Regions from separate parts of the Pseudomonas sp. NY15354 genome, predicted to be linked through region 2. Evidence: riboswitches for the same ligand, from Rfam matches in the RefSeq annotation. Region 2 holds a riboswitch; the other holds the start of a gene.
The links. Region 2 has a riboswitch for cobalamin ahead of ACNFCH_RS12690 (TonB-dependent receptor). Riboswitches for the same ligand answer to the same signal wherever they lie in the genome.
Positions count from the first base shown of each region.

Region 1: another riboswitch for cobalamin. It lies ahead of ACNFCH_RS10955 (ABC transporter ATP-binding protein); the one in region 2 lies ahead of ACNFCH_RS12690 (TonB-dependent receptor).

Region 1 is NZ_JBLUPV010000008.1:136,859-152,425, reverse strand. It holds gene ACNFCH_RS11025 (MerR family transcriptional regulator) at 1-878, shown strand, start outside; gene ACNFCH_RS11020 (hypothetical protein) at 994-1,314, opposite strand; gene ACNFCH_RS11015 (fimbrial protein) at 1,718-2,221, opposite strand; gene ACNFCH_RS11010 (fimbrial protein) at 2,218-2,697, opposite strand; gene ACNFCH_RS11005 (fimbrial protein) at 2,708-3,028, opposite strand; gene ACNFCH_RS11000 (hypothetical protein) at 3,010-3,258, opposite strand; gene ACNFCH_RS10995 (sugar kinase) at 3,671-5,911, shown strand; gene ACNFCH_RS10990 (hypothetical protein) at 5,913-7,877, shown strand; gene ACNFCH_RS10985 (hypothetical protein) at 7,881-8,870, shown strand; partial or broken gene ACNFCH_RS10980 (transposase) at 8,934-9,329, opposite strand; gene ACNFCH_RS10975 (hypothetical protein) at 9,615-10,157, opposite strand; gene ACNFCH_RS10970 (HAD family hydrolase) at 10,345-10,998, opposite strand; gene ACNFCH_RS10965 (MFS transporter) at 11,071-12,417, opposite strand; gene ACNFCH_RS10960 (AraC family transcriptional regulator) at 12,587-13,633, opposite strand; cobalamin riboswitch at 13,823-14,030, shown strand; gene ACNFCH_RS10955 (ABC transporter ATP-binding protein) at 14,139-14,915, shown strand; gene ACNFCH_RS10950 (ABC transporter substrate-binding protein) at 14,912-15,567, shown strand, end outside.
Region 2 is NZ_JBLUPV010000010.1:120,645-136,211, forward strand. It holds gene ACNFCH_RS12680 (carboxymuconolactone decarboxylase family protein) at 1-146, shown strand, start outside; gene ACNFCH_RS12685 (GNAT family N-acetyltransferase) at 223-792, shown strand; cobalamin riboswitch at 840-1,045, shown strand; gene ACNFCH_RS12690 (TonB-dependent receptor) at 1,160-3,286, shown strand; gene ACNFCH_RS12695 (glycosyltransferase) at 3,409-4,620, shown strand; gene cobF (precorrin-6A synthase (deacetylating)) at 4,664-5,413, opposite strand; gene ACNFCH_RS12705 (OprD family porin) at 5,475-6,764, opposite strand; gene ACNFCH_RS12710 (histone-like nucleoid-structuring protein, MvaT/MvaU family) at 7,124-7,486, shown strand; gene gloA (lactoylglutathione lyase) at 7,711-8,232, shown strand; gene ACNFCH_RS12720 (hypothetical protein) at 8,333-8,581, shown strand; gene ACNFCH_RS12725 (shikimate 5-dehydrogenase) at 8,689-9,510, opposite strand; gene ACNFCH_RS12730 (hypothetical protein) at 9,673-9,855, shown strand; gene pbpG (D-alanyl-D-alanine endopeptidase) at 10,199-11,125, shown strand; gene ACNFCH_RS12740 (hypothetical protein) at 11,608-12,042, opposite strand; gene pvdM (pyoverdine-tailoring dipeptidase-like protein PvdM) at 12,228-13,571, shown strand; gene ACNFCH_RS12750 (aminotransferase class V-fold PLP-dependent enzyme) at 13,589-14,872, shown strand; gene ACNFCH_RS12755 (formylglycine-generating enzyme family protein) at 14,895-15,567, shown strand, end outside.

The sequences.
Region 1 (15,567 bases), on a different contig from region 2:
TGCGTGATGTAGTCAGCTTGACTGGCATCAATCCGGTGACCTTGCGTGCCTGGGAACGTCGCCACGGATTGATCCGCCCGCAACGCACCGAGGGCGGCCATCGCCTGTACACGGCCAAGGACGTTCAGCGAATTCGCGACATCCAGCGCTGGACAGCCAATGGGTTGCCGATCAGCAAAGTCGGCGAAAGGCTAATCGGTGACCATGAGCCAGCCCCAGAGCAGAACAGTGTGCACCAGCAGTGGCGTGATGCCCTGGCGCGTGCAGCGCGGGCTTTTGATGGTCAGGCGCTAGAAGCCGTGCACGGCCAGTTGTGGACAGTTTTGCCCAAGTTGACTGTATTGCGTGAGGTGCTGCTGCCGGTCTGGCGTGATCTGGCTTCGGGTGACGGCTTTGGCGAACGCAGCCAATGGTTATTTCTTGATAATTTCTTGCGCGCCCGGTTGTTGATGCGCCTGCAATTGAATCAGCCTGATGTACCACCAGTATTATTGGCAGGTCTGCAGGGACAAGCCGAGCTTGAGCTACTGTGCGCCGGCCGACTGTTGAGCAGTGAGCAACAGCGCATCGAGGTCCTCGGTTGTAGCCAACCGCTTGAAGAGCTGCCTTTGTTATGCGCAGCGCTGCAGCCAGCAGCCGTGGTAGTAGTCGTGCAGGGAATGATAAGCCCACAGTTGGCCAGGCGACTGCGTTTGTTGCAAATGGAGATTGGATGTCCACTGGCGCTGATGGGAGAGGACCTGGACGCTTCCAAAACGTTTTTAGAGGGCATTCCTGTTTACTTGCTGAATGACCAGCGACCCGATGTCGCCCAGACACTGGGGGCCTTGATCAGGGGCGAGCTGGATTTGGGGTTACGCTATAGAAGCGCCCGATGAGCGCCGCCCCTATACGCTAGCTGGTGGCACCGATTAAAACGAAGCCGTGTCTCAGGGTGCGTCTCTCTGAGTGCCGAAAGTATTGAGAGCCCAGGGGCTGCTTATATTGGATTTCTTACGGCGGTGATACGGTTAGCACTGTGGACCCAATGAACTGACCTGGCATTACGTCCCCGCGCTTAACCAGTGTCGAGGTGATGGTCAGGGGCGTGTTCAGGTCTTGTGTAATCGGCACATTGATGCCCGCCGTGGCGTCCTTGCCGTTGACCGTGACCTTGCTGTACAGGCTGCCGTCAGCCTTGAGCCTGACGCCGTAGGCATCGGTACGGGTGGTCGAGACGGTCACGCTGGCCGGGCCGCGGCATTGCACGTTGAGCTGGGTCGAGGCGGTCGCTCCGTCCACGGCGTTGTCGGCCAGGGTTTTATGGTCGATCACGGCATCTCCGATGATATCGCACTGCAATGCGGGCGCAGCAACACGGACGCAGGGGCCGAAACGACCTATGGCCCCGCCAATGGCCGGACCGATTCTCGCATAGCTGAAAGTGATGCAATTGTCAGCGGAAACGTCCTTCTGCGGAACGAAAACGGAGGTACTGTAGGGGATTCGAAAACCTTTTTTTTCCAGGTCGGTGATCAAGTAATAGATGGGCCAGGTGCCACGACGAATAGGGACCTCCCAATACAAGGCAGGGTTATAACCTACCGAGTTGTAGGGTCCTGGACCTTTGTTCACCACCAACCGGATGGGACAAAGGGTGAGCGCGGGGTCGCCGGCAACCAGAAGCTGGCGGCAACCCAGGCGCCCAGGGTCATGGCCCACTTGCCCATGGATCCTCCTAGTAGAGCTCGGCCATCAAGAGTGCCGAGGCGGTAAATTCGGTGCTGGGCAACGCCGCGCCGGCCAGCTTTACCGGTACGGCTTCCAGCAGAGGCGGTGTCGATGCGCTGACATCGATCTCTCGCGGCTCGTTGGGCGCCAATGCGGTGCCGCCAAGCAGGACCTTGATGCCCAGATCGTTCTCCGAGGTCTTCAGCGCAGTGATGTCGAACGATGCGGGTGTCCCCTTGAGGGTCAGGCGCATGTGCCAGGTGATGTTGTGATCGGCGGCCCCCGGGCATTCGATCTGATAGGGAATCGCCTGGCGATAGCGCTCGCCATCGATGCGGTTGACGGCAATGTTTTGCGTGAAGCGCACGTCGATACGTCCGCCTTTGTCGCTGACGGTACAACCTGGCGGCGCCAACAGCGTCCCACTGAACTCCAGATTGCCCGCGTCAACGCACGACAAGGGCAGGGCAGCGATCGACAGGATTGCGAAAGTGCGATGCAGGAGGCTCATCGATAGTCCACCACCAGGGTTGCGCTGGCCTTGAACGGGCCTGGTTTGATTTCGCTGGCCTCGCGCTTGACCAGCACGGCTTGCAGCACGGGTTTTTTACGCGTATCGAAGTTGGACCAGCTGTTGAGCGCCCACCGTTCGCCGTCCTTCTTCAGGGCGATACCGATGTTGTCATAGCCGGGTATCTCCAGCATCGTGCGGTCGAAGGCCGAATTTCCGCGCACTTGCATGCGCAGCTCATTGGTGGCGGAGCGACTGCAGTCGAGCGTGTAGTCGATGGAGATGGTCTTGTACTGGCCATCGATACCGGCAATCTGAACATCATTGGACGGGGCGCTGATGGGTGCGTTTCTGTTGATCACGCAGGGAATCGCCGCATAGATGACACCTTTGATCGTCACCAGTTGTTCGGCGGCCTGGGCCAAGGGGCTGCAGCCAAGCAGCAGTGCCAGCAGCGCGGGACGTGCGACAGTCATGATGGGGGCCTCAGTCATAGGCCAGGTTCACATTGAGGCTGGCGCGAAAAGCCCCCAGGCGCACGTCATTGCCCTGGACATCGAGCAGGCGCAGGCCGAAACCCTGGGCGCCGACTACCTTGATCAGCGTGGGCGTGTCTGCGTCGGCCACCGCTTGGAAGGTCACTGCCGCCACCGGCTCGATGGCGCTCCAGACCAGCGAGCCTTGCTGCTCGTCATGACGACCACCGTCGCTGCGCACGCAGCCCTGCAGCCTCAGGTGCAGGGCCACGGGCGTGCCTTGGTCGCCCATGTGCGATAGGCGAGTGGTGCTCAGTTCGCCCAACGACAAGTGCTGGTAGGCGGAGCTGGGGTCCAGGTAGCAGGCGCTTTCAAGCAGGGTGCCGGTGACTTGGAACTGGGCCGATTGCCCAGGTCGAGCTGGCCTTTGGGGGCGATCATCAGCGGCTTGAAACCGGTGACGCCGTCAGCCTTGAGGTTGGGCGCCGCATCAATCAGCGTGATGTAGTAGGGCGTCGGGTTGTTCACCTGGTAGCGGTCGTTCTGGCGGGTCAGGGTCAAGCGCGGTCCCAGTAGGGTACGGTCTAGAGCGCGATCGATCTCTTCAAGGCATTCCCGGATCTTGCTCAGCGCCTGGTTGTAATGCGCATGGCTTTGAAGAGATCAAAAGCCTTGGTATAGCCCGCCAGGGTACTAAACGCTGCAGATGCGGACATTGCTGCTAGAAGTTCAGGGGCGTCCATGTCGATTTTCTCTATGAATATTGCGATAGCGCTCTCCCTGACCTGATTTGCTGGTGCCAGATGCGAACGATCCGCTGGGCGAGACCTGCGTAATTTACAAGTTCACACCTTTATGATTCGGAGCTTCTGCCAGTCAAGCTTCTTGCGCGTCCGCCGATACCCTTGCGGCAGACGTATGTCCGCCGCAAGGGTCTGGCATCTAACTTCAAAGATGAACCGAGGAAGAAACAATGGCGATGGAATCACCTGCACTCCTGCTGACCGATCTGAACAAGGCACTGCGTCGTCTACGCGGAGCCTGCACCGACCTTGGTAACGAGGAAGTCGACGAGAAACTGCTTGAGGTGATGCGACGCCTGCTGCTCGCTGAGGTGCTGGGTAATACCTGGATTGTTGTGATGGGCGGCTCTCAGGGTGCAGGGAAGACGACGCTGATGGCGAGCATCTACGACCTGCGCGGCGATGGGCCGAGGTGGCTGCAGAGCAATGAAGGCCGCGGTGAGAAAATGCCGGTACTCATCCTTGAGGTGGAGGGCCTCGAGCGCGCGCAGGGATACGTTCGCAGGCTGGTTCCGGACGCGACGTCGCAGGGCTACAGGCTGGATGACTTCGAGGTGGATGTTCCGCAGTTTCAGCGAGCCATCTGCGACCCTAATGCCGAGGATCTGCTGCCGGTACTGAAAGTGCCTCGCCGCTACTTCAAGCGCGATAACCAGGCGTGGCTGCTGCTTCCGGGATACGAGAAGCAGGAGCGCGATAACCGCGCCTGGCAAGAACTGATGCGCCAAGCGATGGTCGCGGCAGGTGGGTGCATCATCGTGACCGACGAGACGCGCATGGCCAACCAGCAGCAGCTCGAGATCGTCAGAGACATGCTGGAGAACGAGCTCAAGGGCTGTAAGCCGTATATCGTGGTCTCCAAGACCGAGGCCCATCGCAACGATTCCAAGCGGCAGGCCGATCTGCGCTCAAGCGCCCAGGCGACGTTCCAGGTGGCGCCCGAGTTGGCCGAACGAAATATCATTCTGAGCGGCACCGACGATGCCGAGTACATGGAACAGTGGATGCCCCACCTGCGTCGCGCAATAGACGACCTCAATTTCACCGGGGAATCGGATCGCCACTTCCAGATGAGTCATCTCTCTGAGATTGTGGGCAAGGATTTGACACGTGTGTTGAATGCGATCCGCAGCAAGGCACGGCTGTATTTCACGAGCGACAAGGCGAGTGGGGTTGATGGCGCTGAAGTGCTGGAAGAGGTTTTGGGCAGGTTCGATGAGGCAGCAGCGGAGCTTCGGAGCCAGCATAATAAGCTTGTGAGCAAGCTTGCTGGGGAGGCCTTTACCAAAGCGTCCGATGCAATGAACCGTCGGCTCATTGCCGATCACGAGGGCTTCGGCAATTGGTTGTCGAATGCCTTCGATACCACCAGCCAGACCAGGGTGAAGATGCAGGATCTCGTCCAGAGATCCTGGCGCGAAGCGGCGCCGGCGTTTTTTCACAACTACTCGCAAGGCGTATCGTCGTTAACGGCGAGCAAGCTTGAGCGAGTGACCGTAGAGAAAGCGGGGGAGGGCTCGGGTGCGCGTTTGCCACAGGCGAAATCCCAGAATCTGATCCAGATGGGCTTTGTGCACGCATCGGGTCAACCCGTTCGATTCGAGAAGCTAAACCCTGAAGCGGTCAGTGATATCAGTATCCTTCTGGGCAATGGCCGCCGGGAGGAATGGCAGGCTAACCAGGATGTCAGCAAACAGGTGGGTGCCAGTGCCGAGCTAATACCTGCTATGTCGCTGGAATACACCCGGCTTCTCTTTGCTGTGCCTGAGGTCGTTGGCGTCAAGCAGGACTTCGTACCCATCGACAGCACGTCTGGCGCCAATGCTGTCTCAGCGAGTATCGAGAACCTCAGGACAGGCGTCGAGCTTGGCAAGACTGCTATTCGTTCGCTCGCCACCGTGCTGGCGGTAGACGTGGTCAGCGATGGAGACTCCGACATATTAGGCGCGCTCTTCGGCCAGACGGCTGGCGCGGATGCGGAGGACACAGGGGATGCGGGCGATTCAGGCAGTTCAGGATCGGAGACCAAGCTCCCGATGCCGCTCACCCTGCACCCCGCTGCAGTGGCGGCCACCGCAGTTGTCGCGGCTGCGTATCTGACTGGCGTGGCGGTAACGCGGATTCGCAGCATCGAGAAAGCAGCAAGCGCCCAGGCGAGGGTCATGCTCGGCACGGTTCATGACCACCATGTTGAAAATCTTCGCACGTCCTTTGATGAGACCATGGCCGTGGCGCGCGCGCGCGTCTGCACGAGGCTGCGTGCCCGCTACCGCATGGACGAAATGCTGATGCGCAAAGACCGGCTTGCCAAAGCCATCGCCGATGTCACCTCGATCACCAGTGACTTGCGCTACGAGTTGGACTCGTCGGCTTCAGGCCTGCAACTTTTCATCGCTGACCGTGGTGTCTGACATGGCCAAGCAAGCCGTGATGGACCATTGGCACGCTCTGCAAGCACATCAGTCGGACTGGGCGTTTCGTGCCTATGCGCGTTTGATCAAGACATTGAGCAAGGACGTCCAGGAAAAGTTGCAACTCAAGGAGGAAGTCGCCGAGCCCTATGTGGTCATATTCGGTAAGACCCAGGTCGGTAAGACCACGCTGCTGCTCGACCTGATGGGGATCGACCCGGCCCAGTTGGGGAGGGTCTCACAGGTCATGCGCGGCGGGCGCGAGGCGGGCAAGTCGGCGACGGCCACCGCCATGGAGTATTGCCGCTCGGCCAACGGCCGCTGGGGACTGACTCTGCGCTCGAAAACGCGCTGGTTCGAGGCCGAAGCCGACGTTACTCGGGCGCTTGGCCGGCTCAGGGAAGACATGGAGGGCGGACGACTGGTTGCCGAATCGCCCTGTGTGGTGCATATCCCATCGTCTTTCTTTGCCAGCCAGGCTGCCGAGTGGCCGAGCATCCGCATTCTGGACCTGCCAGGCGACAACCCTGCCAACGCGGCAGAGCAGGCGCATGTGAACCATATGGCGAAGACTTATCTCCCCTTCGCTGACTTGGTGTTGCTGGTTGGCCGGGGCGATGACCTGGGCTTCCTGCGGCCTGAGGCGCTGACGCTGCCTGGAATCGAAGACTGGCAGGCCATGCCGCACCGTTTTCGCATTGTCACAACCTATTCGTACTTCGCACAGTCGATAAAGGACGCAGCTCGCGAGGATGCCAAGTTCGATGCTTCGAAGTCTCGGCGCCGTCTAATCCAGCAGATCGAGCTCTTCGGTCGCCTGAGCGATCAGGCCCAGAGTGAGCACCTGTATTTTCCATTGGAGTTCGGCACCAGTTGGATGAGCATGCAAAAGAATGAGCCGGAACTGCATGCCCGGATCGCGCCGTTGATTGCCGGACTGCGCAGCGAGTTGCTGGAGCAGATCTCGCAATCCACAAGTCCTGTTGGCCGTCTGCGCAGTACGCTCGATAGCCACTTGGGCGTCAGGTATATCCAGAACAAGAAGACCGAGGCGGTTGAGCAGACCATTGAGCAACTGGAACGCAAAAATAAGAGGCTTCTGGGCGAGATCGCCATCTGGACTGCAGCGATCAAGAAGGAGCAGGGTAAGTTGAGTACTGCTTTGCAAGACTTGCAGACCCATACATTGGCAGATGGCATGGAGTTGATTGAGCAAGCCGCCGTGAGCCCGGTATTCACTGTCTCTGGTAGCTATCCTCCCAAGGAGGGCGTGGTCAAGGATGACTGCGAGACGCTCAGGACGTTGGTTAATGACTATTACAGGCTGCTCAAGGGGATGCGCCTGGAGGTCAAGAGCAATCCCCGATTGTCGAAGTCCTGCGTGTATTGGGAAGGCGTGCGCAGGCTCGTGAATGAGCCTGGCTTGCGGGTGATCGAGGATATTATCGACGACGCGTTCAGTTCCATTCGCTACACACTCGCGGACTACACCTTCGATACCTATCTGTTCTCATCAAACTATCAAGAGGATTTGAGGAGGGTTCACAGCGCAGGCAGCGAAGCCCGGCACGAATTGGTCCGCCTGTGGAAAAGACATTGGCTCGGGGCATTGACGGCGCTTGACCAAGCGTTCCAGCGCGACATGAAGGCGCTAGAAGCCAACCTCGAACTGCAGCGCCACGAGCAGATGCTTCTGATCAAGCAGCGGGAGCGAGTCGAGCACGAAATCGCCCTCAAGCACGGCGAGTTGCAGCGCATTGCCCAAACCTCGCAACAAGACCTTGAGCGGTGCGAACGCTTCGTTCACTTGCTCAATGAGGAGTACCTTGCCGAACTCAGCCAGCGGATGAGCTTGGCGATGAACGAGCAAGATGATTGTGACGCGTTACTGCAACTGCTGGCCTGTATGCAATTGAGCAACCAGCGGGTAGAACTGATGAGACTAAGCCAAGATGGCCGGGCCTGAAAAATGAGTACAGCTACAGAGATTCACAACAAAGAAAAGACCCTTGCCGAGCTGATGGTTAAGATCCTGAAGGAGCCTCTCAACCCACTCGAAGCCTCGATCAAGGCACTGAGTGGAGACCTTGCGGACACACGAGATTCTATCACCGAGATCAACGACACCTTGGGCGCCTCCGCGGACGATGCGGAAAAAGCCACGAAGTCGTTGCTGCAGGCGTTGCGCAAGATCCGCGAAGAAGACGTCCCTTCGTTGCTCACCAAGTTTCAGAAACACATCACCGAGCAGAGCGCGAGTGACGCTCGTGCAGTCGAGGCCTTGCTCGAGCACTCTACGGCCGTCCACACCTCTAGCGTGAGCTCGACTGAGGCCGTGCTGCTCGATGCGCTCGCTGGGGCGACCCGGCAGCAGGGGGAGCTGGCGGAGTCGATCGAAGCGCTGCGTCCGCACATCGAAAGTTCGGCCGCTGAAGTGTCGCGCCAGCTGTCGTCATCGCTTAGCTCAAGTATCGCTGATTTCAACGCCGCGGTCATTGGCGTCGGCGTTCGCATCGCCGAGCAGCAGCAAGCTTCGCAGGAAACCCTCCTGGCAGGGCTGCAAACACTGGGGCGTGAAGAGCAAGCGGCCAAGGTCGAGGTGGTGGAAAAGGTCTTGAAAGAAATTGTGTTGAACCGGGAGTTCAGCAAGAGGATCAACACGGCCTTGGCGGCGCAAGTCAGCACCCTGGGCACGGACGTGGCAGGTTTATTGACCCGGCTGTCGACGCAGGTCGAGGCCGTGGCGGCTGAAAACCAACGCGTTGTGCAACAATTCTTGGCAGCGTCCAGGGGCGAGCAAAGCGCACTGGTCGCGCTGCTGACCGAGCAGAATGCGGATTTAGCGGCGCAGCTCTTATCCAGCCAGCGTCATCTGAAAAGACTGACAGTCATCACAGGCGTATTTTTCGGATCGATGCTGCTATATGCGGGGTATGACATCTGGCGAAATTTGCTCTGATTGAGCAGGCCGCAATACACTCAGGTGAGAAAATGTATCAGGGTTATAATCGGCCCGTGGTACCTAGGCTCTGTCTGAAAAAAGTTGTCGTAGACACCGCATGACACAAGCCAGCGAAACCATCGCGCCATAACTTTTTGCGAGCTTGTCGTACAGGCGGGGTAATCCGGGCTTGGGTTTGCGCGTCATTGCACGCAAAGGAAAAACCGGCTGCATGCGGTAGCGGTCACAAAAACGCCGTAGCGCCTCCGCATCGTAGCCCTTATCAGCCAAAAGCCAGCGGCAGCGCTTGCGAGGTCGCCCACGTTTGCTCGTCGGAATGCAGACAGCGTCCAGCAATGGCTGCGCGTAGCTAATATCGCTGGCTTGACCACCAGAAAGGAGAAAGCGCAATGGCACGCCGTTGGCGTCGCAGAGCATATAAATCTTGGTGGTGAGGCCACCGCGACTGCGGCCTAATAAAATCTCAGCGCTCGCGGCTCGGGAGTTGGGTTTCTCCGAATTTCAGACAGAGCCTAGCACGCGGGCTACAGGCAAGGCATGGGTTGGAAGCTGTCTTTTTTCATGGCGTCGACCTCGGTCATTCTGGGATGAAATCACTCAACGGGACAAAATGCGTGGGTAAAGGCTGCGTAAGCACATGTGACAGAAACAATATTTAACATAATACGCATTATGCGTATCTTCGTATGGAGCTACCTGGGCCGTGAGTGGGCAGATTTGAAGCCAGGCCCCTGGCCTAGATCACTGCGCAGCAGATCGAGCTTGGACCTCAGCGATGTAACCCAGCACGAACGGATCCTGCGAGCCTCGCTCTTTGTAGTAGCCAACCACGTTGGCCAACGTCCACCGTAGCAACTCCATCAGTACTGGATCGGAAAATTTCCAGCTGACTGACTCATACTGATATCGGCTGTTGGTGAACACATCGCGATACCGCTCGAACAATCCTTCTTGGCTGTCCAGGGCCAAGCTTTGACGGATCTCCGCAGGCACAGCATGAAACAATGTCAGCAGATCGTGACCATCACGGCGCTGAGTCCTCGCTTTGCCAACTGACTGAAGGTACTGGTGAGCCTCTTTGAGTGCATCTACGTCAAGCTTGTAGGTTTCACCGGACGTACCTTGGTGTTGATCTGGCACGGAAATGAAGGTTTTCAGCAAGATTTCCATGCCGAGCGCTGCATTCACAATGGCGACCTGTGGAAGGTTTTGGGCATGTAGAAGTTCGGCCGCCTTGAGGTAGCTATGTGCGCTTTCAAGCATCCAGCCTGGAAAATGAGTCATTGAGTGGTAATCCTCGATGGTCGATGACGCCGAAGGTAGCTCACCAAGTGAACTACCCCAGCTCATGAGCGTTAGCGATCACCGGTGAGCCACCCTGCTCTTATATGACTAGTTAGAATAACTACACTAAATAACTATTTTGTTTAGTTATATAAAACACTCTCCTTATCTTGCTCTTTAGCAACTATCACTGCCACTGTAAAACCGGCCATCCCGTCGCATCAGCATGCGCCCGCAATACAGGATCAGGATTGACCGTATGCGGTTTGGCAACCAGAGAAAGCAACGGCAGGTCATTGCGCGAATCCGAGTAGAAGTAGGCGCCTTCCAACCCTTCACCCTGCTCCTGCAACCAGCTGTGAAGTCGCGTCACTTTGCCTTCCCGGTAGGTCAATGTCCCGCGGGTATTGCCGGTATAAGCGCCCTGCTGGTGTTCAAGGTCAATCGCCAGCACTTCTTCTACACCCAACTGCTCGGCGATACGGCTCACCAAAAAGTGCGCCGACGCTGAAATGATCAGCAGACGGTCACCCTCTTCGCGATGTCGCGCCAGGCAGGCAATGGCGTCCTCATGTATGCGCGGGGTGATGACGTCTTCGACGAAGGGGTCAACCGCTTCGGCCACCTCCTCTATCGTGCGGCCCACCAAAGGCGACAGGCTGAAGGTCATGTACGCCTCCATGGCCAACTTGCCTTGCGCATAGAGCGCCATGAGTTCGCGGTCGCGCTCGATGAAGCTCGGCCCGTCGACCCAGCCGAGTGCGGCCATATGGCCGCTCCACAAGCTGGCACAGTCGCCATCGATAAGGGTGTCGTCCAGGTCAAACAGTGCGAGGGCCATCGGCCACCTCCAGGGTGCAGTGTCGAGAGGCGAAGGCCTTTTCAACCTTCGCGCGATGAAATGACAGTGGGATCAGCGAGTGCTTTGCGTGGATGTGGCGACAGCGCCAGGCGTCGTCTCGTACTCGCTGATAGGCGCTTGACTTGCTGGGCGGCTGTTCCAGAAAGGCACCAACAGCAAACTGGCGAGCAAGGCTGCGCCGGTGAAGACGAAGAACACGGTGATGGTGTCGAAATAGCCCGGCAGCAGCCCGCCGAGGATCGCACCCACAGAGCCGCACCCGTTGACGAAGCCTGTGGCTGTGCCCGCGGACTCGCTGGTGCCGAAGTCGATGGCGGCGGCACCGCTGATCATCGAGTCAGGGCCATACAGCGTGATGCCCATCATGAACAGCAAGCCGACGACCAGGTAGATGTTGCCGCTTTGCATTGTCGGCACGAACAGAATCAGCCACAGGGTCAGCGCCATCAGGCTGATCACGCAGGCCGGCATGCGCCGAGCACCAAACAGCTTGTCGGAGACGATACCGATCAGAATCGGGCCGACCAGCCCCGCGACTTCGAATGCGGACGGCACTATGGCCGAGGCCACTTTGCCGATACTCGGCATCCGCTCATAGACGATCACCGGCCCCCACATCAGGATTGCATAGAGGGCTGGCTTGAGCAGGAAATACGCGACCCCAAGCACCAAGACCGTACGGTTGGCCAACACCTTGCGCAGCGCCGCCCAGTAATTCTCTCGGGGGGCGTCGGTTCGCCCGGCCGATCGGTCCTCGTCTTCGACAGCAGGCAAACCTACATCCTGCGGGCGATTACGTTGCAACAGGAAGAACAGCACGGCAACCACGAGCACGACGCCCGCCGAGGAAATGAACGCCATGCGCCAATCATGAGAGATCTGGTACGCCCACCATCCAGCGAACGGCGTTGCGACCAGGCCGCCGAAGGCGTAGCAGGTGCTCCAGTAGCCCAGCACGCGCCCGCGCTCGCGGGTGGCGAAGAAGCATCCAATGTTCTTGCACAGCCCTGACCAGCCTGTGGATTGCGCCAGCCCCTGGATCACCATGCAACTGGCGAAGATTGGCAAGGTCGCGAAGGTGCCCATGGCCAGTGCGGCCAGTGCCGACACCACGAGCCCACCGAGCACGACGACGCGGGTACCGTAACGGTCGGCGAAAACTCCCCAGGCGAATTGGCCTACGGCGTACGCGGCCAGATACAGCGCGTCGAGGTTGGCCATGGCCGCTTTGTCGAGCGTAAAGCTGGGGTCTTCGGCGATACCCAGCTTGGCAACCGAAAAGGCCTTGCGGGTGAAATAGAACGCGGCATAGGCCAGCCACGTGATGATGAATATCTGAACGCGCCAGCGTTGAAGGGATTTCCAGTAATGGCGGGCGTTCTCAGGACTCTTGTACATGTTGTTGTCCTCTGTTGATTACCGCGACGTAGGCCTGGCACCCCTGCTCTGCTCGATCAAGGCGCCTGCCGGGAGGTATCCGGAGCTTGCGAACTTGATCTTATATCGTGGTCTAGACCAAGACTTGACCCTGCACGAGCGAGTTCAACATGCAAAGTCAATTTTCGGTTCAGTGATCCTCGCTGCGCCATTGCCGCGGGCTTACACCAAACCAACGGCGAAAAGCACGGGAGAAGGCACTCGCCTCGGAATACCCGAGCAACCCCGCCAGGTCAGACACCGGCCGTTTGGGCTGTCGCAGGTAGTGCACCGCCAGTTCCCGGCGGACCCTTTCGACCAGCTGGCTGAAGCTCAGGCCTGCCTCGCGCAAGTGGCGCTGCAATCCGGCCGAACTGAGTTCCAGCGCCTGCGCGATCTTCTCCAGGCACGGCTCTCCGCCGCTCAGGGCAAGGCGCACCTGGGCGTCCGCCTCATCCAACAGGTTGCGCCGCTGATCGTGCGCCCCAAGACGCTGGAGCACGTCCTGAACCAGAAACAGCAAGTTGGCATCGTGCTCTGGCATCCGCCGATCTTTGAGGTCGGCCTTGGGGACGAGCATCGAGTTGCACCCGCGCCCAAAATAGACAGGCGCGCCGAACGCCTGCTGATGTACCTGCCAGTCCTGTGGGCGAGCGTGCTCGAAGCTGACCGCGACTGGCGCCCAGTCTTTGCCCAGCACGTGGCGTATCAGGTTAAGCGCCATGCCCATGGTCAGTTCGGCGTCCTGTCGACGCTCCAGAATGGCGCTGTGCTGCACTTGATAATCGAAGCGATAGCGTTCGCCGCAGTCGACCAGCCGTATCAAGGTGTCGTGCTGGTGGTAAGGAAACGCAGCCGCGAAGTTGCGCAGAGCCTCCTCCAACGTGTAGGAAAACAACCCGACATAACCGAGCAATCCCAAGGCTTGCGGCTGAAACTGCAGGCCGTAGTGCAAACCGAAGTTATCGCAGTGAGACTGGCGGGCGGCCTCCTCCAGCACCTGGCAGTAATTGGTGAGCGGCAGGCTCAGCGTGGGTTGGCGCAGGCTCTCGGGATTGACCCCCGCGCGCCCCAGTATCAGGTCAATGTCGCCTCCAACACCTGTGACGAACCCCTCCAGGCCACTGGCAGCAGCCGACAGGACGCCGAGGTTGCCCGCGACTGGCGAGACGGTGCAGCAATGCAGTGGAGAACTCATGGTCTATTCCAGTTGAGGTTCGTGGCCTGAGCAATGCAAACACCATGCCCTGCCTTCTTCCCTCAAAAAGGCCCTTTGCAGCCAGAAGGCGGCAGCGGAACTGGGGCAATGGGTAACATCGCGTAACAATCAGCCACGCGACCGCAAAGGACCGCCCCGTTTGGTTGACTGACCCGCCCATTAATGCTCAGATGCGCCCCAGTTTCAGGTGTCCCCTGCCGCCGCGCCGGGGATTAAACGGGAAGCCGGTGCGTCGCCTTGTGCGATCAGTCCGGTGCTGCCCCCGCAACGGTAAGCGAGCGATGCATTCGACACACCACTGTGCCGCCGGCATGGGAAGGTGAATGCTTCAAGCCCCTCGCAAGCCCGGAGACCGGCCTGTCACCTCCTTTGGCAACACCCGCGGTGGGCGGGCGCGGGCCGGTCTTGGGGCAGCAGCCTGCCCGCGATGCCCTTGCGCGCCTTCACCTGTCGGGTTTCATTCACCCCGGTACGGTTGGTCTGCATGTCATCCCCTACCCTACGTCTGGAAAGCTTGCACTGGGCCCCCTCGCCCGGCGGTCTGCGGCTGCTCGACGGTATCGATCTGCACGTCCACGCGGGTGAGTTCGTCGGCCTGATCGGCCCGAACGGCAGCGGCAAGACCAGCCTGTTGCGCTGCGCTTATCGCTTTACCCGGCCCGATGGCGGGCGCGTGCTGCTGGAGAACGAAGATATCTGGCAGCGCTCCCCTCGCTGGGTTGCCCAGCGCGTGGCGGTGATGCTGCAGGAGTTCCCCGAGGATTTCGGCCTCAGTGTGCGCGATGTGGTCGCCATGGGCCGAACTCCGCACCAAGGCTGGTTCGACAGCCAAGACGACCAGGCATTGATCGACGCCTGCCTGCAGCGACTAGGCCTGCACACCCGCGCCGACCAAGGCTTTGCACCGCTGTCGGGAGGCGAGAAACAGCGTGTGCTGCTGGCTCGGGCATTGGTGCAGCAACCGCGCTTGTTGATCTTGGATGAGCCGACCAATCATCTCGACCCGCGTTACCAACTGGCCTTGCTCGAACACTTGCGTGGCACTGGTCTAGGCCTGTTGGCAAGCTTTCACGATCTGAACCTGGCCGCGGCCTTCTGTGACCGCCTTTATGTCATCGATGCCGGGCGCATCGTCGCCCAAGGCACGCCGGAGCACGTGCTGACCGAGCAGCGCCTGGCGCAGGTCTTTGGTGTTCGCGCCCTGGTCGATCGCCACCCATTGGCGTCCCACCCACGTATTACCTGGATCAGCCCCGCATGAAGCGACGCCTGACTTACCTTGCCCTGCTCACCGCCCTGCCCTTTGCAGCCTGGGCCGACAGCTACCCCGTCACCGTGCGCAGCTGCGAGCGTGACGTCACCTTCAACCAGGCGCCGCAGCGAGCGGTGAGTCACGACATCAACCTCACGGGGATGCTGCTGGCCCTGGGTCTGCGCGAGCGGATGATCGGCTACAGCGGTGTCAGTGGCTGGAAGACCCTCGACCCATCCCTGCGTGACGCCTTGGTAGGCCTTCCTGAACTTGCGCCGCGCTACCCATCGCCGGAAAACCTCCTCGATGTCCAGGCCGATTTCCTGTTCGCCGGTTGGGGCTACGGCATGAACGTAGGTGGCCCGCTCACACCGCAAACCTTGGCACCGCTGGGTATCCCGGTGTATGAGCTGAGCGAATCCTGCTCTTGGATCATGCCCCAGCGCCGCGCAAGCCTGGAGGACCTGTACCGGGACCTGAAAAATCTGGGGCGGATCTTCGATGTTCAACCCCGTGCCGACGAGCTCGTCGGGCAGCTTAAGCAGCGCATCGCGCGGGTACACGAGCAGTTGGCCCAGGTGCAGCACAAACCCCGTGTCTTTCTCTACGACAGTGGCGAGGACCGTCCTACCACCTCCGGCCGGCTCGGCATGCCCCAGGC
Region 2 (15,567 bases):
CCGTGCACTCTCAGCAGGCGGTCAAGCATGGCGCCACCCGCGAGGAGATCGCCGAAGCGCTGGGCGTGGCGGTGGCGATGAACGCCGGCGCCGCGCTGGTCTATTCGGCCCGCGCCATGGATGCGGTGGGCAAGGCCGGCAATTGACGCTGAGCGGCGTCGTCGCCCTTGCGCGGCGGCGCCAGGCCACCCAGACTTGGCGGCTCAGCCAGCAGGAGCCGCCATGATTCAGATCCGCCCCATGACCCCGGAAGACTTCGAGCGCTTCTGGCCCACCTTCCAGGCCATCATCCAGGCCCGCCAGACCTACGCCTTCGACCCCGCGCTGACCTTCGAACAGGCCCGCCAACTGTGGCTGGAACTGCCTCTGCGCACCCTGGTGGCCGAGCAGGATGGCGAGCTGCTCGGCACCTACTACCTCAAGGCCAACGCCGCCGGCCCCGGCAGCCATGTGGGCAACTGCGGCTACATGGTCAGCGAGGCCGCCCGTGGCCGCGGCGTTGCTCGCTTGATGTGCGAACACTCGCAGAAGCTGGCCCGCCAGGAGGGTTTTCTGGCGTTGCAGTTCAATTCGGTGGTAGCCACCAATGAGGTGGCCGTGGCGCTGTGGCATAAGCTGGGCTTCGAGACGGTCGGCCGCCTGCCCAAGGCGTACCGCCATGCCCAGCTGGGATTGGTGGATTGCCTGGTGATGTACAAATGGTTGGCGGACGAACCCGTGGTGGAAAAGCCCGCGCTGCTGATCGGACGCAAGAACATCGAGGCGCGGGTCTCGCGCCGACGCGGGCGCTGAGCCCTCGTCTTTTCCCCGCGCATTGACTCCCCATCCGATCAATGGTCAGATGCGCGCCAGTTTCAGGTGTCCTGCGCCGCCGCGCGCAGGGTGAAACGGGAAGCCGGTGCGTCGTTCACACGACAAGTCCGGCGCTGCCCCCGCAACGGTAAGCGAGCGAACCCTTCGACAGACCACTGTGCGCATGCATGGGAAGGTGAAGGCTTCATGACCCTCGCAAGCCCGGAGACCGGCCTGGAACTTCACGTTGGCAAACCCGCGGTGGGCGGGCGCAGGCCGGTCTTCGCGCACGCCCCTTGCGTGCGCGTTCGCTTGTCTATGCGTTGTTTCCACCGGGATCCATTCATTCCTGCAGCAGTGGAACGACATGTCCCGTACCTACACGCTTCACACCTTGGCGGCCTGCCTGGCCGTTTCCCTTCCGGTCGTGGCCGATGAACAGCACAACCCGGTGCTGGCCCTGCCCTCGACGACCATCACCGACACCCATGAGGCACCGAGTGTCGACCTGGCTACCCCAACCGATGCTGGATCGCGCCTGAACCTGAGCGCCCTGCAGACCCCGGCCAGCACCAGCACCCTGAGCGCCGAACAGATTCAGCAGCGCAACAACCTCACCGTCCAGGACGCCGTGACCCGCTCACCGGGCATCACCTTCACCGGTAGCCCAGGCGATGGCGGCACCGGGCTGTCGGCCCGGGGCTTCGAGGGCCACAGCTCGGTGATGACCCTGTTCGATGGCTCGCGCCTGTACAGCGGTGCCGGCACGCTGACCTTTCCGGTCGACCCATGGATGGTCGAGCGCATCGACGTGATCCGCGGCCCCGCCTCGGTCCTGTATGGCGAAGGCGCCACCGGTGCAGTGGTGAACGTGATCCCGAAAAAGCCTTTTGCAGGCGAGGTGCATAACCAGCTGCGCCTGGGCTACGGCTCCTGGGACCGCCAGCAGCTCGGTCTGGACAGCGGCGGCAGCCTGAGCGAGCGCCTGAGCTATCGGATGACGGTCAACCAGCAGGCCGGTAACGGCTGGGTCGACCGCACCGACTCGCGCAGCCTGGCCCTGAGCGCGGCACTGCGTTTCGACGCAACAGCCGACCTGAGTTTCACCCTGGCCCACGAACGCGGCGACGCAGAACCGGCCAACTACTACGGCACGCCGCTGATCGGCGGGCGCTACCGCAGCAGCCTGCGCAAGAAGAACTACAACGTTCAGAACGACGTGCAGCGCTACCATGACGAATGGACCCGCCTGAATACCGACTGGAACATCAGCGACAGCGTGTCGGCCAGCAACCAGCTGTACTACATCAAGAGCCGGCGACATTGGCGCAATGCCGAGACCTACGCCTGGAATGGCGATGTAGATCGGCTGGAGCGCGGCAGCTTCCTGGAGATCAAGCACAACCAGGAACAGATCGGCGATCGCCAGAGCTTCACCTTCGACCATGACCTGTTTGGCCTGACCAGCAAGACGCTCATCGGGGCCGAATACAACAAGATCCGTTTCAACGTCGACAGCAACGCTCCCTACGACGATGGCGCTACGGACCCGCTCGACCCTTGGCACCCGGCGCCTGGCAGGTTCCATAGCCTGTCGCCGACACGCCCTCAAACGTTGTCCACCACGCATACCTTCGCCCTGTTCGCCGAGAACCGCACCGAGCTGACCGATCGCCTGTCGCTGGTGACCGGCATCCGCCGCGACCAGAACCACATCGAGCGCAACGACCTGGTCAACGACACCCGCAGCGAGCGCAGCCTGCCAGGCGGCAACTGGCGCGCCGGGCTGGTGTTCGCCGTCACCGACGAGCTGTCGCTGTATGGGCAGTACTCGACCAGCGAGGATGGCGTGGGGGATCTGTTGACCCTGCGCCCGGCGCAGCGCTATGACCTGACCGAGGCCAAGCAGACCGAGCTGGGTCTCAAGCAACGGTTCTGGGAGGGCCGTGGCGAGTGGACGCTTGCGGCCTACCACATCGTCAAAAAGAAGCTGTTGGTCGCCGACCCGGTGAACCATGGCGTACAGCAAGCGGGCCAACAAACCTCCGATGGACTGGAGGCGACCGTGGAGCTGGCCTTGGCCAACCAGTGGCAGGTCTCGGCCAACGCTGCGGTGGTGCGCGCCAAGTTCGACGATTACCTCGAAGACACAGCAGAGGGCGTGGTGGATCGAGCGGGTAACAGGCCAGGCAATGTGCCCCGTCGCACGGCCAATCTATGGGTGAGCAAAGGGTTTGGCCAACAGGTCGATGCCGGCCTCGGTGTGCGTTATGTGGACCAGCGCTACGACAGTGCGGCCAATGAGAACAGCGTGCCTGGCTACACGGTGGTGGATGCCAATCTCGGCTGGCAGGTGCTGCCGGATGTGCGTCTGGGCTTGCAGGTGAACAACCTGTTCGACCGCGAGTATGCAGCATCCTACGTCTATACCAGCGAGCAGTGGCTGTTGGGGGCGCCGCGGTCGTACTTTGCGACGGTGGATTACACCTTCTGACTGCACGGGCTGCTGCGCAGCCCCATCGCGACACGAGGCCGCTCCTACATGGATCTGTAGAAGCGGCCCCGTGCACCAGACCATGGTTAAATACGCGTTTTCCAGCCCAAGGCCCCTCCTCCATGCTCCACGCCCTGGTCATCGGCCAAGCCTGGCCCGAACCTCGCTCCTCCGCCGTCGGCGGCCACATGATGCAGATCCTCGAAAGCTTTCTTGCTCGCGGCTGGCGCATCACCTTCGCCAGCGCCGCAAACGCCGCCGAGCACAAGGCCGATCTCGCGAGCCAGGGCATCGCTGAACAGCTCATCGACGAGCACTTCGAGCACTTCATCGCCGAACTGGTGCCGGACATCGTGCTGTTCGACCGTTTCGCCATGGAGGAGCAGTTTGGCCCGAGCGTCCGGAAACACTGCCCCAACGCCCTGCGCGTGCTGGAAACCTCCGACCTGCAGAGCCTGCGCGAGGCCCGCCATCAACTGCTGCGCCGACGCCTGATCGAAGGCCTGGACCCCAACGACTTCCGCGCCCTGTTCAACACCAGCGGCCCCGAGCTGTTCCGCCAGATGGCCCCCACCGACCTGGCCCAGCGCGAGCTGGCGGCCATCTATCGCTGCGACCTGTCGCTGATCATCTCGGACGTGGAAACAGACCTGTTGGTCAATGGCTTCGGTGTGCCGGACTACCTGCTGCACTGGTGCCCGCTGATGCTCGACCCGACTGCCCAGACATTGCGCCCCTTCGCCGAGCGCGAGCACATCGTGACCATTGGCAACTTCCGCCATGCGCCCAACTGGGATGCGGTGCTGTGGATGAAGCACAACCTCTGGCCGATGATTCGCCGTCGTCTGCCCGAGGCCCAGTTGCACATCCATGGCGCCTACGCCACACCCAAGGCCCTGGCCTTGCACAACCCCGAAGAGGGCTTCCACCTGCTCGGCTGGGCCGAGGATGCGCTGCAGGTGATGGGCAACGCACGCCTGTGCCTGGCGCCGCTGCGCTTTGGTGCTGGCATCAAGGGCAAGCTGGCCGACGCCATGCTCTGCGGCACCCCCAGTGTCACCACGCCCATCGGCGCCGAAGCCATGCATGGCGCCCTGCCCTGGCCGGGCGCTATCGCCGGAACCGCCGAAGCGCTGGCGCAGGCCTGCGTGCGGCTCTACAGCGATGAAGCGGCCTGGCAGCAGGCCCAGGCAGCCTGCGCGCCTCTGCTCAAGACCCGCTATGACCGCAACCGCCATGCAGCGGCCTTGACCGAGCGGATCGAGCACAGCCTGGCGCACCTGGACGAACAGCGCCTGTACAACTTCACCGGGGCCATGTTGCGTCGGCGTTGAAGCCGGGGCCGCAAAGCGGCCCCAGGTTCCCGATTGCCCCGCGTCAGCACTCGCGCCGCAGCAGGTAGGTGTCCATGATCCATCCCTTGCGTCGCCGCAACTGGTCCCGCAGCTCGACGATCTGCGCCTTAACCCCCTGCAGCGGCCCGGCGACCAGGATCTCGTCCTCGGTCCCAAGGTAGGCGCCCCAATAGATCATCAGTTGCGGATCGTCCAACCCGGCGAAGGCACACTGCCCATCGAGCATCACCACCACGTTGTCGATCCGCGCCTGCTCGGCCAGGCGCCGGCCCGGCAGCACAATAAGAGGCTCGCCGATACGATTGAGGGGGATCTGATGCCGCGCGGCCAAGGCCTGCACGCTGCTGATGCCAGGGATGACCTCCAGGGCCAAGGCCAGGCCCTGTTGGCGAACAAGGTCGAGGATGCGCAAGGTACTGTCGTACAACCCAGGCTCGCCCCAGAGCAGGAACGCGCCAATATCGTCAGCGCCCAGCTCGTCCTCCAGCAACTGACCGTACAAGGCCGCGCGCTGGCGATGCCAGCCCTGCACAGCGCCGAGGTAGTCCGGCGCCTGGCCTTCGCGCTGCGGATCGGTCACCTGCACCAGCCGATAACCGCCCTGCGGCACGTAGCGCGCCAGGATGTCTTTGCGCAGTTGCACCAGTTCGTCCTTGTCCTGGCCTTTGTCCAGAACGAAGAACACCGTGGCGCGCCGCAGCGCCTCCACAGCTTCGTAGGTGATCTGACGTGGGTCGCCCGGACCGATGCCGATCAGCAGCACGCGTTTCATCACCCTGCCCTCATGTCAACCAGCCGCCATTGTCGAGCGGCCGGCGGCATTTGGCAAAACACTAGAGGATGGAGAAGTTGTAGCTCACGATCACCCGCGTCTCGTCCATGTCCCGCGCCCACTTCTCGTAGTTGCTGCGATAGGTGGAGTTACGCAGGCGCACGCTCACGTCCTTGAAGGTGCCGCTTTGCACTTGGTACTTGAGCTCGGTGTCGCGTTCCCATTCCTTGCCTTCGGCGCTGCTGCCAGGGACGTTGATATGGTCGCCATTGATGTAGCGGGTGAAGAACGTCAGGCCCGGTACGCCGAGTGCCTTGAAGTCATAGTCGTAACGCAGTTGCCAGGAGCGCTCCTGGGCGGCGGCGAAGTCATTGACCTGGGCGTAGTTGACCAGGTACGGGTTGCTGCCGTCGAGGTACGGCATGGCGTTCTCGCCATACATGCGTTGCCAGCCAGCGCTCACCTTGTGCCCGCCCAGGCTGTAACCGAGCATGCCGCTGAAGGCGCGGTGATCGATATCGCCCGCGCGGGCGTTGCCGATATCGTCGCTCTTGATCAGGCGCAGATCGGCCGACAGGCTGCCCACCGCCAAGGGTTGGTTGCCCACCAGACCCAGGAACTGCTGGCGGTAGATGTTTTCCAGGCGCGATACCTGGTACTGACCGCTCAGACGATCACTGAAGCGGTAATCGACGCCGGCCAGGTCGAAGTGGTCGGCCTCGATGTCGCAGGCATACCGCTTGTTCTTGCAGTGGACGCGGATGTCCTGGCGGTCGGTGGAGTCCCGGGCGGTGTACTGGTTCAGGCGGGCCAGGGTGAACTTCAGGTCGCGCACCTCTTCGGAGGTCAGCATCGCGCCATGGAACATGGTCGGCAGCAGGCGACCATCGTTGTACTTGAGCAACGGTACATCCGGCATCATCGAACCGTAGCGCAGCACGGTCTCGGACACCTTCACCTTGCCGGCCACGCCGAGCTTGGCGTACTGGTCGGCCGAGCGGCGCGGGTCATGCCCTGACGAAGGCAGCAAACCACTGTTGCTGTCCGCCGGGCTGGAATCGAGCTTGAAGCCGACCATGCCCAAGGCATCCACACCAAAGCCCACCGGACCCTGGGTATATCCGGACTGCACATTCAGGATGAAACCCTGCGCCGCCTCTTCGCGTTTGGATGCGCCCTGACTTGAACTGCTATGCCCATCACGAAAATCCCGGTTGAAGTAGACCGTGCGCGCTTCGACCTTGGCGCTGCTGTCTTCAAGAAAACCGGCGGCCTGGGCATGGGCACCGACACACAGGAACAACAGGCCGGTAAAACGGCGCCCAGGGGCTGGGGAAAACGGGGGAAACATGCGAAAGGAACATCCAGGAAGAAGGCGAAAAACGATCCGAGGCAGCGTTGCACCCCGGCACTACGGAGCAGCCGACAACTACGCCGACCCTCATCTTGAATGATCGCGCAGGCGCTCTATTTCGCACCATTGGACGATGGTCTAAGCACCCCTGAAGAGCAGACTTCAAAGCGCTGCGAATAAGGCGCGAAAAACTAACAAAGTTCCCTGATTACTTATAAAAAGTTTACGGTTTACCCAATAGAGGTCGGCGACTACAATCGATATCAGCGAACAGCTGTACCCATCCCCGTGGCCGGCGTTTATTGCTTTTTGTATGTTCGTCACGCCCTGCCACGACACTTACAGGAGTGATGACAGTGTCCAGACTTGCAGAGTTTCGTGCTGCCGAAAAAGCTCTCCAGGAACAAATGGCGCAACTGGAGGCGATGAAAAAGGACGCCGGCCTAAAACGCGAAATCGAATTCGAGCAGAAACTAGTCGGCCTGATGAAAAGCTATGACAAGAGCCTGCGCGACATCGTCGCCATCCTCGACCCGAAGGCAGTGACCAAGGCACCGGCCACGGCGCCCAAGCAGCAGCGCCGCCCCCGCGTGGTGAAGGTGTACGAGAACCCGCACACCGGCGAGCTGATCGAGACCAAAGGCGGCAACCACCGCGGGCTGAAGGCCTGGAAAGAGCAGTACGGCGCCAAGACAGTGGAAAGTTGGGTACGCCCATGAAACGTCAACACCCACTTCACACTTTTTTCACATCGACACGCGCAGTATCGAACCAGCTAAAGGACTAGCGACCCCATCACGCGCCCGCACATGCGGGCCTCTAATTCCAGCGCCCTGCACTCGTGCAGGGCGCTTTCGTTTGCGCTCACGCCTCACTGCCGTATCATGGCCCACCTGTCTTTTCCGCCAGGGCCTGGTGCCCTGGCCTCTCTTCTGGAGTACCCATGAGCCTGCACGATCTGCACGCCCTGCCCGGCGTCACCGCCACACCGGATGCCGCCACCATCAACTTCGTGTTCAACCACACCATGCTGCGGGTCAAGGACATCGAAAAGTCGCTGGACTTCTACACCCGCGTGCTGGGCTTCAGCCTGGTGGACAAGCGCGACTTCCCTGAGGCCGCCTTCAGCCTGTACTTCCTGGCCCTGGTGGACCCCGCCCAGATTCCAGCCGATGACGCCGAGCGTCACCAGTGGATGAAGTCGATTCCAGGCATCCTGGAGCTGACCCACAACCACGGCACTGAAAACGACGCCGAGTTCGCCTATCACGATGGCAACACCGACCCCCGCGGCTTTGGTCACATCTGCATTTCGGTGCCAGATGTACGTGCCGCCTGCGAGCGTTTCGAAGCCCTGGAAGTGCCCTTCCAGAAGCGCCTGTCGGACGGCCGCATGAAGCACCTGGCCTTCATCAAGGATCCGGACGGCTACTGGGTCGAAGTGATCCAGCCGACCGCGCTCTGAGCCTCGCCCACCAGGGCACGCTCGTCGGGCCGGGAACTCCCGGCCCCTCGCTGTGGTATATGGAATAGACCGCTTCCAAGCCACAGCGAGGTAAAGGACGATGCAAACCCTTCACTGTGAATACCGCGACCACACCATCACCGCGAGCGTCATGACCCACCCTGGGTCGCCCCTGCCGTTCGCAGCCGGCTGCCTGATCACCGATCCGGAAGGCCACACCAGCCGCCGCCTGGCACTGCCGATGAAGATGGCCTTCCTGTCCGATCTGGAGAATGCCCAGCACGCCGCGCTGGCCCATGGCCGCTGGCTGGTCGATCAGCAGCTCGACGGCGATCACCAGGTGTTCTGACGACTCGACGCTGATGCTCCTGAGGGAGCGAGCTCACCCGCGAATGCATCGACGAGTGCACCACCGCTTTCGCAGGTAAACCCGCTCCCATAGGGCGCCTGCCGACGCTAAACCTCCCGCGCAAACGCCACCGCCGCCGCCACCTGCTCATCGCTCGGCCGCACGCCGGTATACAGCACGAACTGCTCCAGCGCTTGCAAGGCGATCACCTCCAAGCCGGTAATCACCGGCTTGCCCAGCGCCTCGGCATAACGGATCAACGGCGTGCGTGCCGGCATCGCGACCACATCGAACACCTGCTGCGCGGCGGCGATGGCGTCCGAGGTGAACGCCAGCTCATCTGCCTCGGGGCCGCCGGCCATGCCGATAGGCGTCACGTTCACCAGCATCGGCGGGCACAGGTCGCCCAGCTCCGGCAGCCAGCGATAGCCACACACATCCGCTAGTTGCCGCCCGGCCTGCTCGTTGCGCGCCACGATGATGCCTTCGGCGAATCCGGCATCACGCAAGGCGCTGGCCACCGCCTTGGCCATGCCACCACTGCCACGCAGGGCGAACGCGGTGCCAGGGTCTACTTGATGGCGCTCGAGCAACTGACGCACCGCCAGGTAATCGGTGTTGTAGGCCTTCAGGTACCCGTCCTCGTTGACCAGGGTATTGACCGACTCAATGGCCGCCGCCGAGGGATCGATTTCATCGACCAAGGCCATGCAGGCTTCTTTATAGGGCATCGACACACCGCAGCCACGAATCCCTAAGGCGCGAATCCCTGCCACGGCGGCGGGCAAGTCCTGGGTGGTCATGGCCTTGTAGTAGTAGTCCAGGCCCAACTGCCGGTAGAGGTGATTGTGGAAACGCACCCCGAACGTACCGGGACGACCGGCCAGGGAAATGCACAGCACGGTGTCTCTGCTCGGTGGAATCGTCATTGCCCCGCTCTCCTAAGCTGAATCGTTTACGTAGCGTAACAGAGGGACTGCCTTGTACCTGACTTAACGTTGATATAACTGATTAGCACTATTGAGGAAGTTGATTTCAAGCCGCATCGGATGCCCGATAAGGTAGCCCCATGTCACACAGGAGGTTCCTCCATGGCCACTATCCAGATCATGTCCGTCATCGGCAGCGCCGTCCCCGCTACCCTGCGTGAACAGGGGCTACTGGCCTGCTGGTACCTGACCCGCAATGGCGAGACCGTCAGCGGCCCGCTGACCTCCCGCGCCACCGCCCAGGCCCTTGCCGAGCGCCTACAGGCCGCCAGCCTGTTGGCCTGACCGAATTTGTTGTGCGTTGCTCCCCCAAGCCTCTATTGCCCGCCTTTTTGGCGGGCTTTTTTTACCCGTCGTGAATGCCATCACTGCGCAGCCCCTGTGTGCGGGTTTACCCGCGAAATCTTCTGTTGATCCTCCACCCCTTTGCGGGTAATCCCCATACCGCAATAGGCATCCAGCCGACGGACGGAGTGCGCGGAACCGTTCCAGCATGAAGGTTTTTTCATTTCGTCCCCCGCGCTCAACGAGCAATCGACAGCCGATCAGCCATACTCCAAAATGCATCGGTTTTTTGGGGGAAACCCTTGCACAGCCAACGACATACCAACTTTTAGTGAGCCTCAACGTGAAAACTTCCCTGTCCATCCTCAGCCTGCTGCTGTTGCTCACAGGAACCGCGACCCTTCCGTCGACCGCTGCTGCACAACCCCCGGCCCAGGTACAACGCGACCCCGCCAAGCTGCACCTGGCCTCCGGCAGCGCCCTGCTGATCGACCTGAATACCAACCAGGAGTTGTATTCCAGCCATGCCGACCGCGTGGTGCCCATCGCCTCGGTCACCAAATTGATGACCGCCATGGTGGTGCTGGACGCCAAGCTGCCCATGGATGAGATGCTCACCATGACGATCGCCAACAACCCGGAGATGAAAGGCGTCTACTCTCGCGTACGGCTCGGCAGCCAGCTCGACCGTCGCGAGACCCTGCTGATCACCCTGATGTCCTCGGAGAACCGTGCGGCCAACAGCCTGGCCAACGCCTATCCGGGTGGCTATGGGGCCTTCATCAAGGCGATGAACGCCAAGGCTCGCAGCTTGGGCATGGCGCACACGCGCTATGTCGAGCCCACCGGCCTTTCGACCCAGAACGTTTCCACGGCCCGTGACCTGGCCAAGTTGTTGATGGCCTCGCGCAAGTACCCGATGCTCAGCGAGCTGTCCACCACCCGCGAGAAGACCGTGGCGTTCCGCAAACCCAACTACACGCTGGGCTTCCGTAATACCGACCACTTGGTCAACAAGAGCAACTGGGACATCAAGCTGACCAAGACCGGCTTTACCAACGAGGCTGGCCATTGCCTGGTGCTGCTGACCAAGATGGACAACCGCCCGGTGGCCATGGTGATCCTGGATGCCTTCGGCAAGTACACCCACTTCGCCGATGCCAGCCGTATGCGCCAATGGCTGGAGACTGGCAGCGCCAAGCCGGCGCCAGCGGTGGCCATGCAGTACAAGGCAGACCGCCAGAGCCGCCCGCGCCTGGCCAACGACTGATCCGCGATGCTCAAGGCGCCCCCTGGTTGGGGGCTGAGCGGCCATGCAAGGCTGCAAGGGCGTGCCAACCTTGTTTCGCGGCGCCTTCTTCGCGGGTAAACCCGCTACAGGTTTAGCGGTGCTCTTTGGCGCTGCGCTGGCTCTGCAGGGGCAGGTTCAGCGATGCCTTTCGGATCGACGCGAGCGCTGTGGGAGCGGGTTTACCCGCGAACACCGGCGCAGCCGGTGCCATTCACCGAGGCGTTTGCTTCGCGGGTAAACCCGCCCCCACAGCTTCTCCGATGTTCTCAACAACACCGCTGTGCCTGTGGGAACCGCGCCAGGGCTGGTATTTGCACGGCTGAAAAGTGTCAAGGGACAGCAACTGAAGGCGATTCAAGCTTGTCCGGCACCTATAGAATCTCCCACAGGTATAGCGGGGTTCTTGAAAGCACCGCAGAACCTGGGGGAGCGGGTTCACCCGCGAATGCGCCCCCCCGGTTTCAGGCCTGGGTACTGACCATACCGCCGGCGCTGCTGCCGCCGGTTTTGCTCAGGGCTTCCAGCAGTTGTGCGGTGGCCGCCTGAATCTCACCACTGATCGTGGCGATGCTCGCCTGCTTGGCGGTGATCGCTGCCAGCTTGCTGGTTTCGTCCATGTTCTGGGCCGCCAACTGCGCCAATTGCTTCTGCTCCTCGGCCAGCTGCTTCTGCAGCTTCTTGATCATCTCCCGCAGTTGCTTGATGTGCGGCGGCTCACCGCTGTCCTCGGCGCTTTGCGCCTGCTTGGCCTGTTTGGCCTGCCCGGTTTCACGCAGCCCGGAAAGGTCGGCCTGCACGCTCGCCGGCTTGCCCTGCTCGGCCTTGTCTGCCTCGGCCGCCTGGGTGGCCGTGGCCAACGATGGGCTGGCGATGTTGATCCCTGTGATGCCTACCATGTGTTTCTCCCTGCCCCGGGGGGCTATTTCGACGCAAGTACTATCGGCCGCCCGGCGCACTTCTTGAATCGCAGCCCTCGGCAATAAATTTGCCGCCCCGCCACTCGTCCACCTGATACCCGAGCCCTGCCCTGGCCTCCACCTGCCTGGCACCTCGCCCCGATCAGCCCCGCAACGAGATGGCAATGACCACGACCCGTTCCCGCAAAGCCCTGTACATCGGCCTGCCCCTGGCCTTGGTAGCGGCCCTTGGCGCCGCTGGCTACTTCCACTGGTTCGGCCAGGACCCTGGCTACCCGCGCCCCATCGTCGAACAGGCCAACGCCCTGCACGAACACATGCTGTCCTTCGACAGCCACGTGACCGTGCCACTGGACCTGGGCACGGCGGGCAATGAGCTCGACAAGGACGGTCCCGGCCAGTTCGACCTGGTCAAGGCTGGCCGTGGCCGGCTCTCTGGCGCGGCGCTGACCCTGTTCGGCTGGCCGGAGATCTGGAACGGCCCCAACGCCCCGCACCGCCCCACCCCAGGCTTCGTCGACGAAGCCCGCCACCAGCAGGAAGTGCGCTACAAGATCATCACCGGCATGGTCCGCGACTTTCCCAATCAGGTCGGCATCGCCTACACCCCCGAGGACTTCCGGCGCCTGAACGGCGAAGGCAAGTTCGCCATCTTCATCAGCATGCTCAACGCCTACCCCCTCGGCCACGATCTTTCGCAGCTCGACCTGTGGGCCGCGCGTGGCATGCGCATGTTCGGTTTCAGCTACACCGGCAACAACGACTGGGCCGACTCCTCACGCCCGCTGCCGTTCTTCAACGACACCGCCGACGCCCTGGGCGGCTTGTCGCCGCTGGGCGAGCAGGCAGTCAAGCGCCTGAACGACTTGGGCGTGATCATCGATGTGTCGCAGATGTCCACACTGGCCCTGGACGACGTCGCGCGCCTCTCCCGCGCCCCGATCGTCGCCTCCCACTCAGCGCCACGGGCGCTGGTGGACATCCCGCGCAACCTCTCGGACAAAGAGATGCAACTGATCAAGGACAGCGGCGGCGTGATCCAGGTGGTCGGCTTCGGCCAGTACCTGAAACCGCTGGGCAAGCCGGTGCTGGACAAGCTCGAAGCCCTGCGCGCGCGTTTCGACCTGCCGCCCTTGCAGGGCCTGGCCAACGCCCTGATGCCGGGCGATGCGGTGATCGCCATCTGGCCCGAGGCGCGCTTCGGCGAATACGCAAGCGCCCTCTACGGCATCCTCGAAGAAGAACCCAAGGCCACCCTCAAACAGTACGTCGACGCCATCGACTACACCATCAAGAAAGTCGGCATCGACCATGTCGGCATCAGTTCGGACTTCAACGACGGCGGCGGCCTGGAGGGCTGGAAGGACGTCAGCGAAATCCGCAACGTCACCGCCGAACTGCTGACCCGCGGCTACAGCGAAACCGACATCGCCAAGCTGTGGGCCGGCAACTTCCTGCGCGTGTGGGAGCAGGTACAAAAATCCGCCCACCCCGTCGCCACCCGCTGATCAAGGCCTGACCGCTCATGAGCAATCGCCGTACTTTCCTCAAGCAAGCCGGCCTGCTGGCCGCCAGCCTGCCGATGATGCCCCACGCCCTGGCCAGCAGCGCACCTGCGGTGCCGCTGACCGGCAAGGACAAGTGGCGCCAGCTGCGCACGCTGTTCCCCCAGGCGCCGGACGTCATTCACCTGTCCAATTTCCTGGTGACCACTCACCCCCGCCCGGTGCAGGAGAGCATCGACCGCTACCGCGCCGAGCTCGACCGCAACCCGGCGCAGTGGATGGACTGGCACAGCCAGGCGGTGTGGAAGCGCGAGGCCGACGTGCGTGAATGGGCCGGGCGCTACCTGGGCGTCAAGCCGCGCCAGATCGCCCTGACCGGCAGCACCACCGAAGGCCTGGGGATGATCTACGCGGGCCTGAAAGTGGCGCCACACCAAGAGATCCTCACCACCGAGCACGAGCACTACTCGGCCAACACCAGCTTCGATCTGCGCCAACGTCGCCAGGGCACCCAGGTGCGCAAGCTGCGCCTGTTCGACGAGGCCTGGAATGTCAGCACCGAACGCATCCTGGAGACCCTCGACCGCGCCATCGGCCCCAACACCCGCGTACTGGGCATGACCTGGGTGCACTCGGGCAGCGGCGTGAAACTGCCTATCGGCCAGATCGGTGAGCTGGTGCGCCGGCACAATCGTGACCGCGACGAGCAGGACCGCATCATCTACGTGGTCGACGGCGTGCATGGGTTTGGCGTGGAGGATGCGCAGTTCGCCGACTTCAACTGCGACTACTTCATCGCCGGCACCCACAAGTGGATGTTCGGCCCGCGGGGTACAGGGCTGATCTGCGCCGCCAGCGAAAAACTGCAAGACCATCTGGTGCCCACCTTCGCCACCTTCTCCGAGGACGAGGACTTCGCCACCATCATGACGCCCGGGGGCTATCACAGCTTCGAGCACCGCTGGTCGGCGGGCAAGGCCTTCGAACTGCACCTGCAACTGGGCAAGGCCGACGTGCAGGCGCGCATCCACCAGCTCAACGACTACTTCAAACAGCGCCTGGCAGAGATCGATTCACTGCAACTGGTCACCCCGCAAGGCAGCACCCATTCGGCCGGTTTCACCTTCTTCCGCGTCAAGGGCCAGGAAGACCAGGACCGCTACGCCAACTACCTGATCGAGAACCGGGTGATGGTCGATGCCGTGTACCGCGACGCGGGTCCGGTGATTCGCACCGCACCGGGGCTGCTCAACAACGAGCAGGAGATCGACCGCACCCTCGCACTGCTCCAGCGCACGCTTTGACCGCTACAGGAAGGAACCCACGATGCCCGCGAACCTGCTACGCCCGTTATCCCTACTCAGCCTGCTCGGCTGCCTGCTCGCACGCCCGGCGCAAGGCGCTCACGACCACAAGCCCGGCGAGGTGTTCCAGGACTGCAAGGACTGCCCGCAGATGGTGGTGCTGCCAGCCGGCAGCTTCCAGATGGGCACTCCGGATGACGAGCCCGGTCGTCAGGCCGATGAAGGCCCGATGCACCTGGTGACTCTCGACAAGCCCTTCGCCGTCAGCCGTTTTCACGTCACCGCAGGCCAGTGGAAGGCCTACCTCAAGCAGACCGGCACAGTCATCGCCGACGGTGACGATCGTCCAGGCCGGCGCTGCACCAACAGCGTGCCGAGCTACAAGCTCGACCCCAAAACCGCCGACCGCCATCCTGCCGTGTGCATGAGCTACAAGGATGTCGAGGCCTATGTCGCGTGGCTGTCGAAAAAGACCGGCCATACCTACCGCATGATCAGCGAGGCGGAGCGCGAATACGCCGCCCGTGCCGGCAGCACCGGGCCGTTCCCCTTCCCCCTGGACCCGGATGCCGACTACGAAATCACCCGCCACGCCAACGTCTACGGCCCCAAGGACGGCTACAGCTACACCGCCCCCGTGGGCAGCTACCCACCCAACGCCTTTGGCCTGTACGACATGCACGGCAATGTCTACG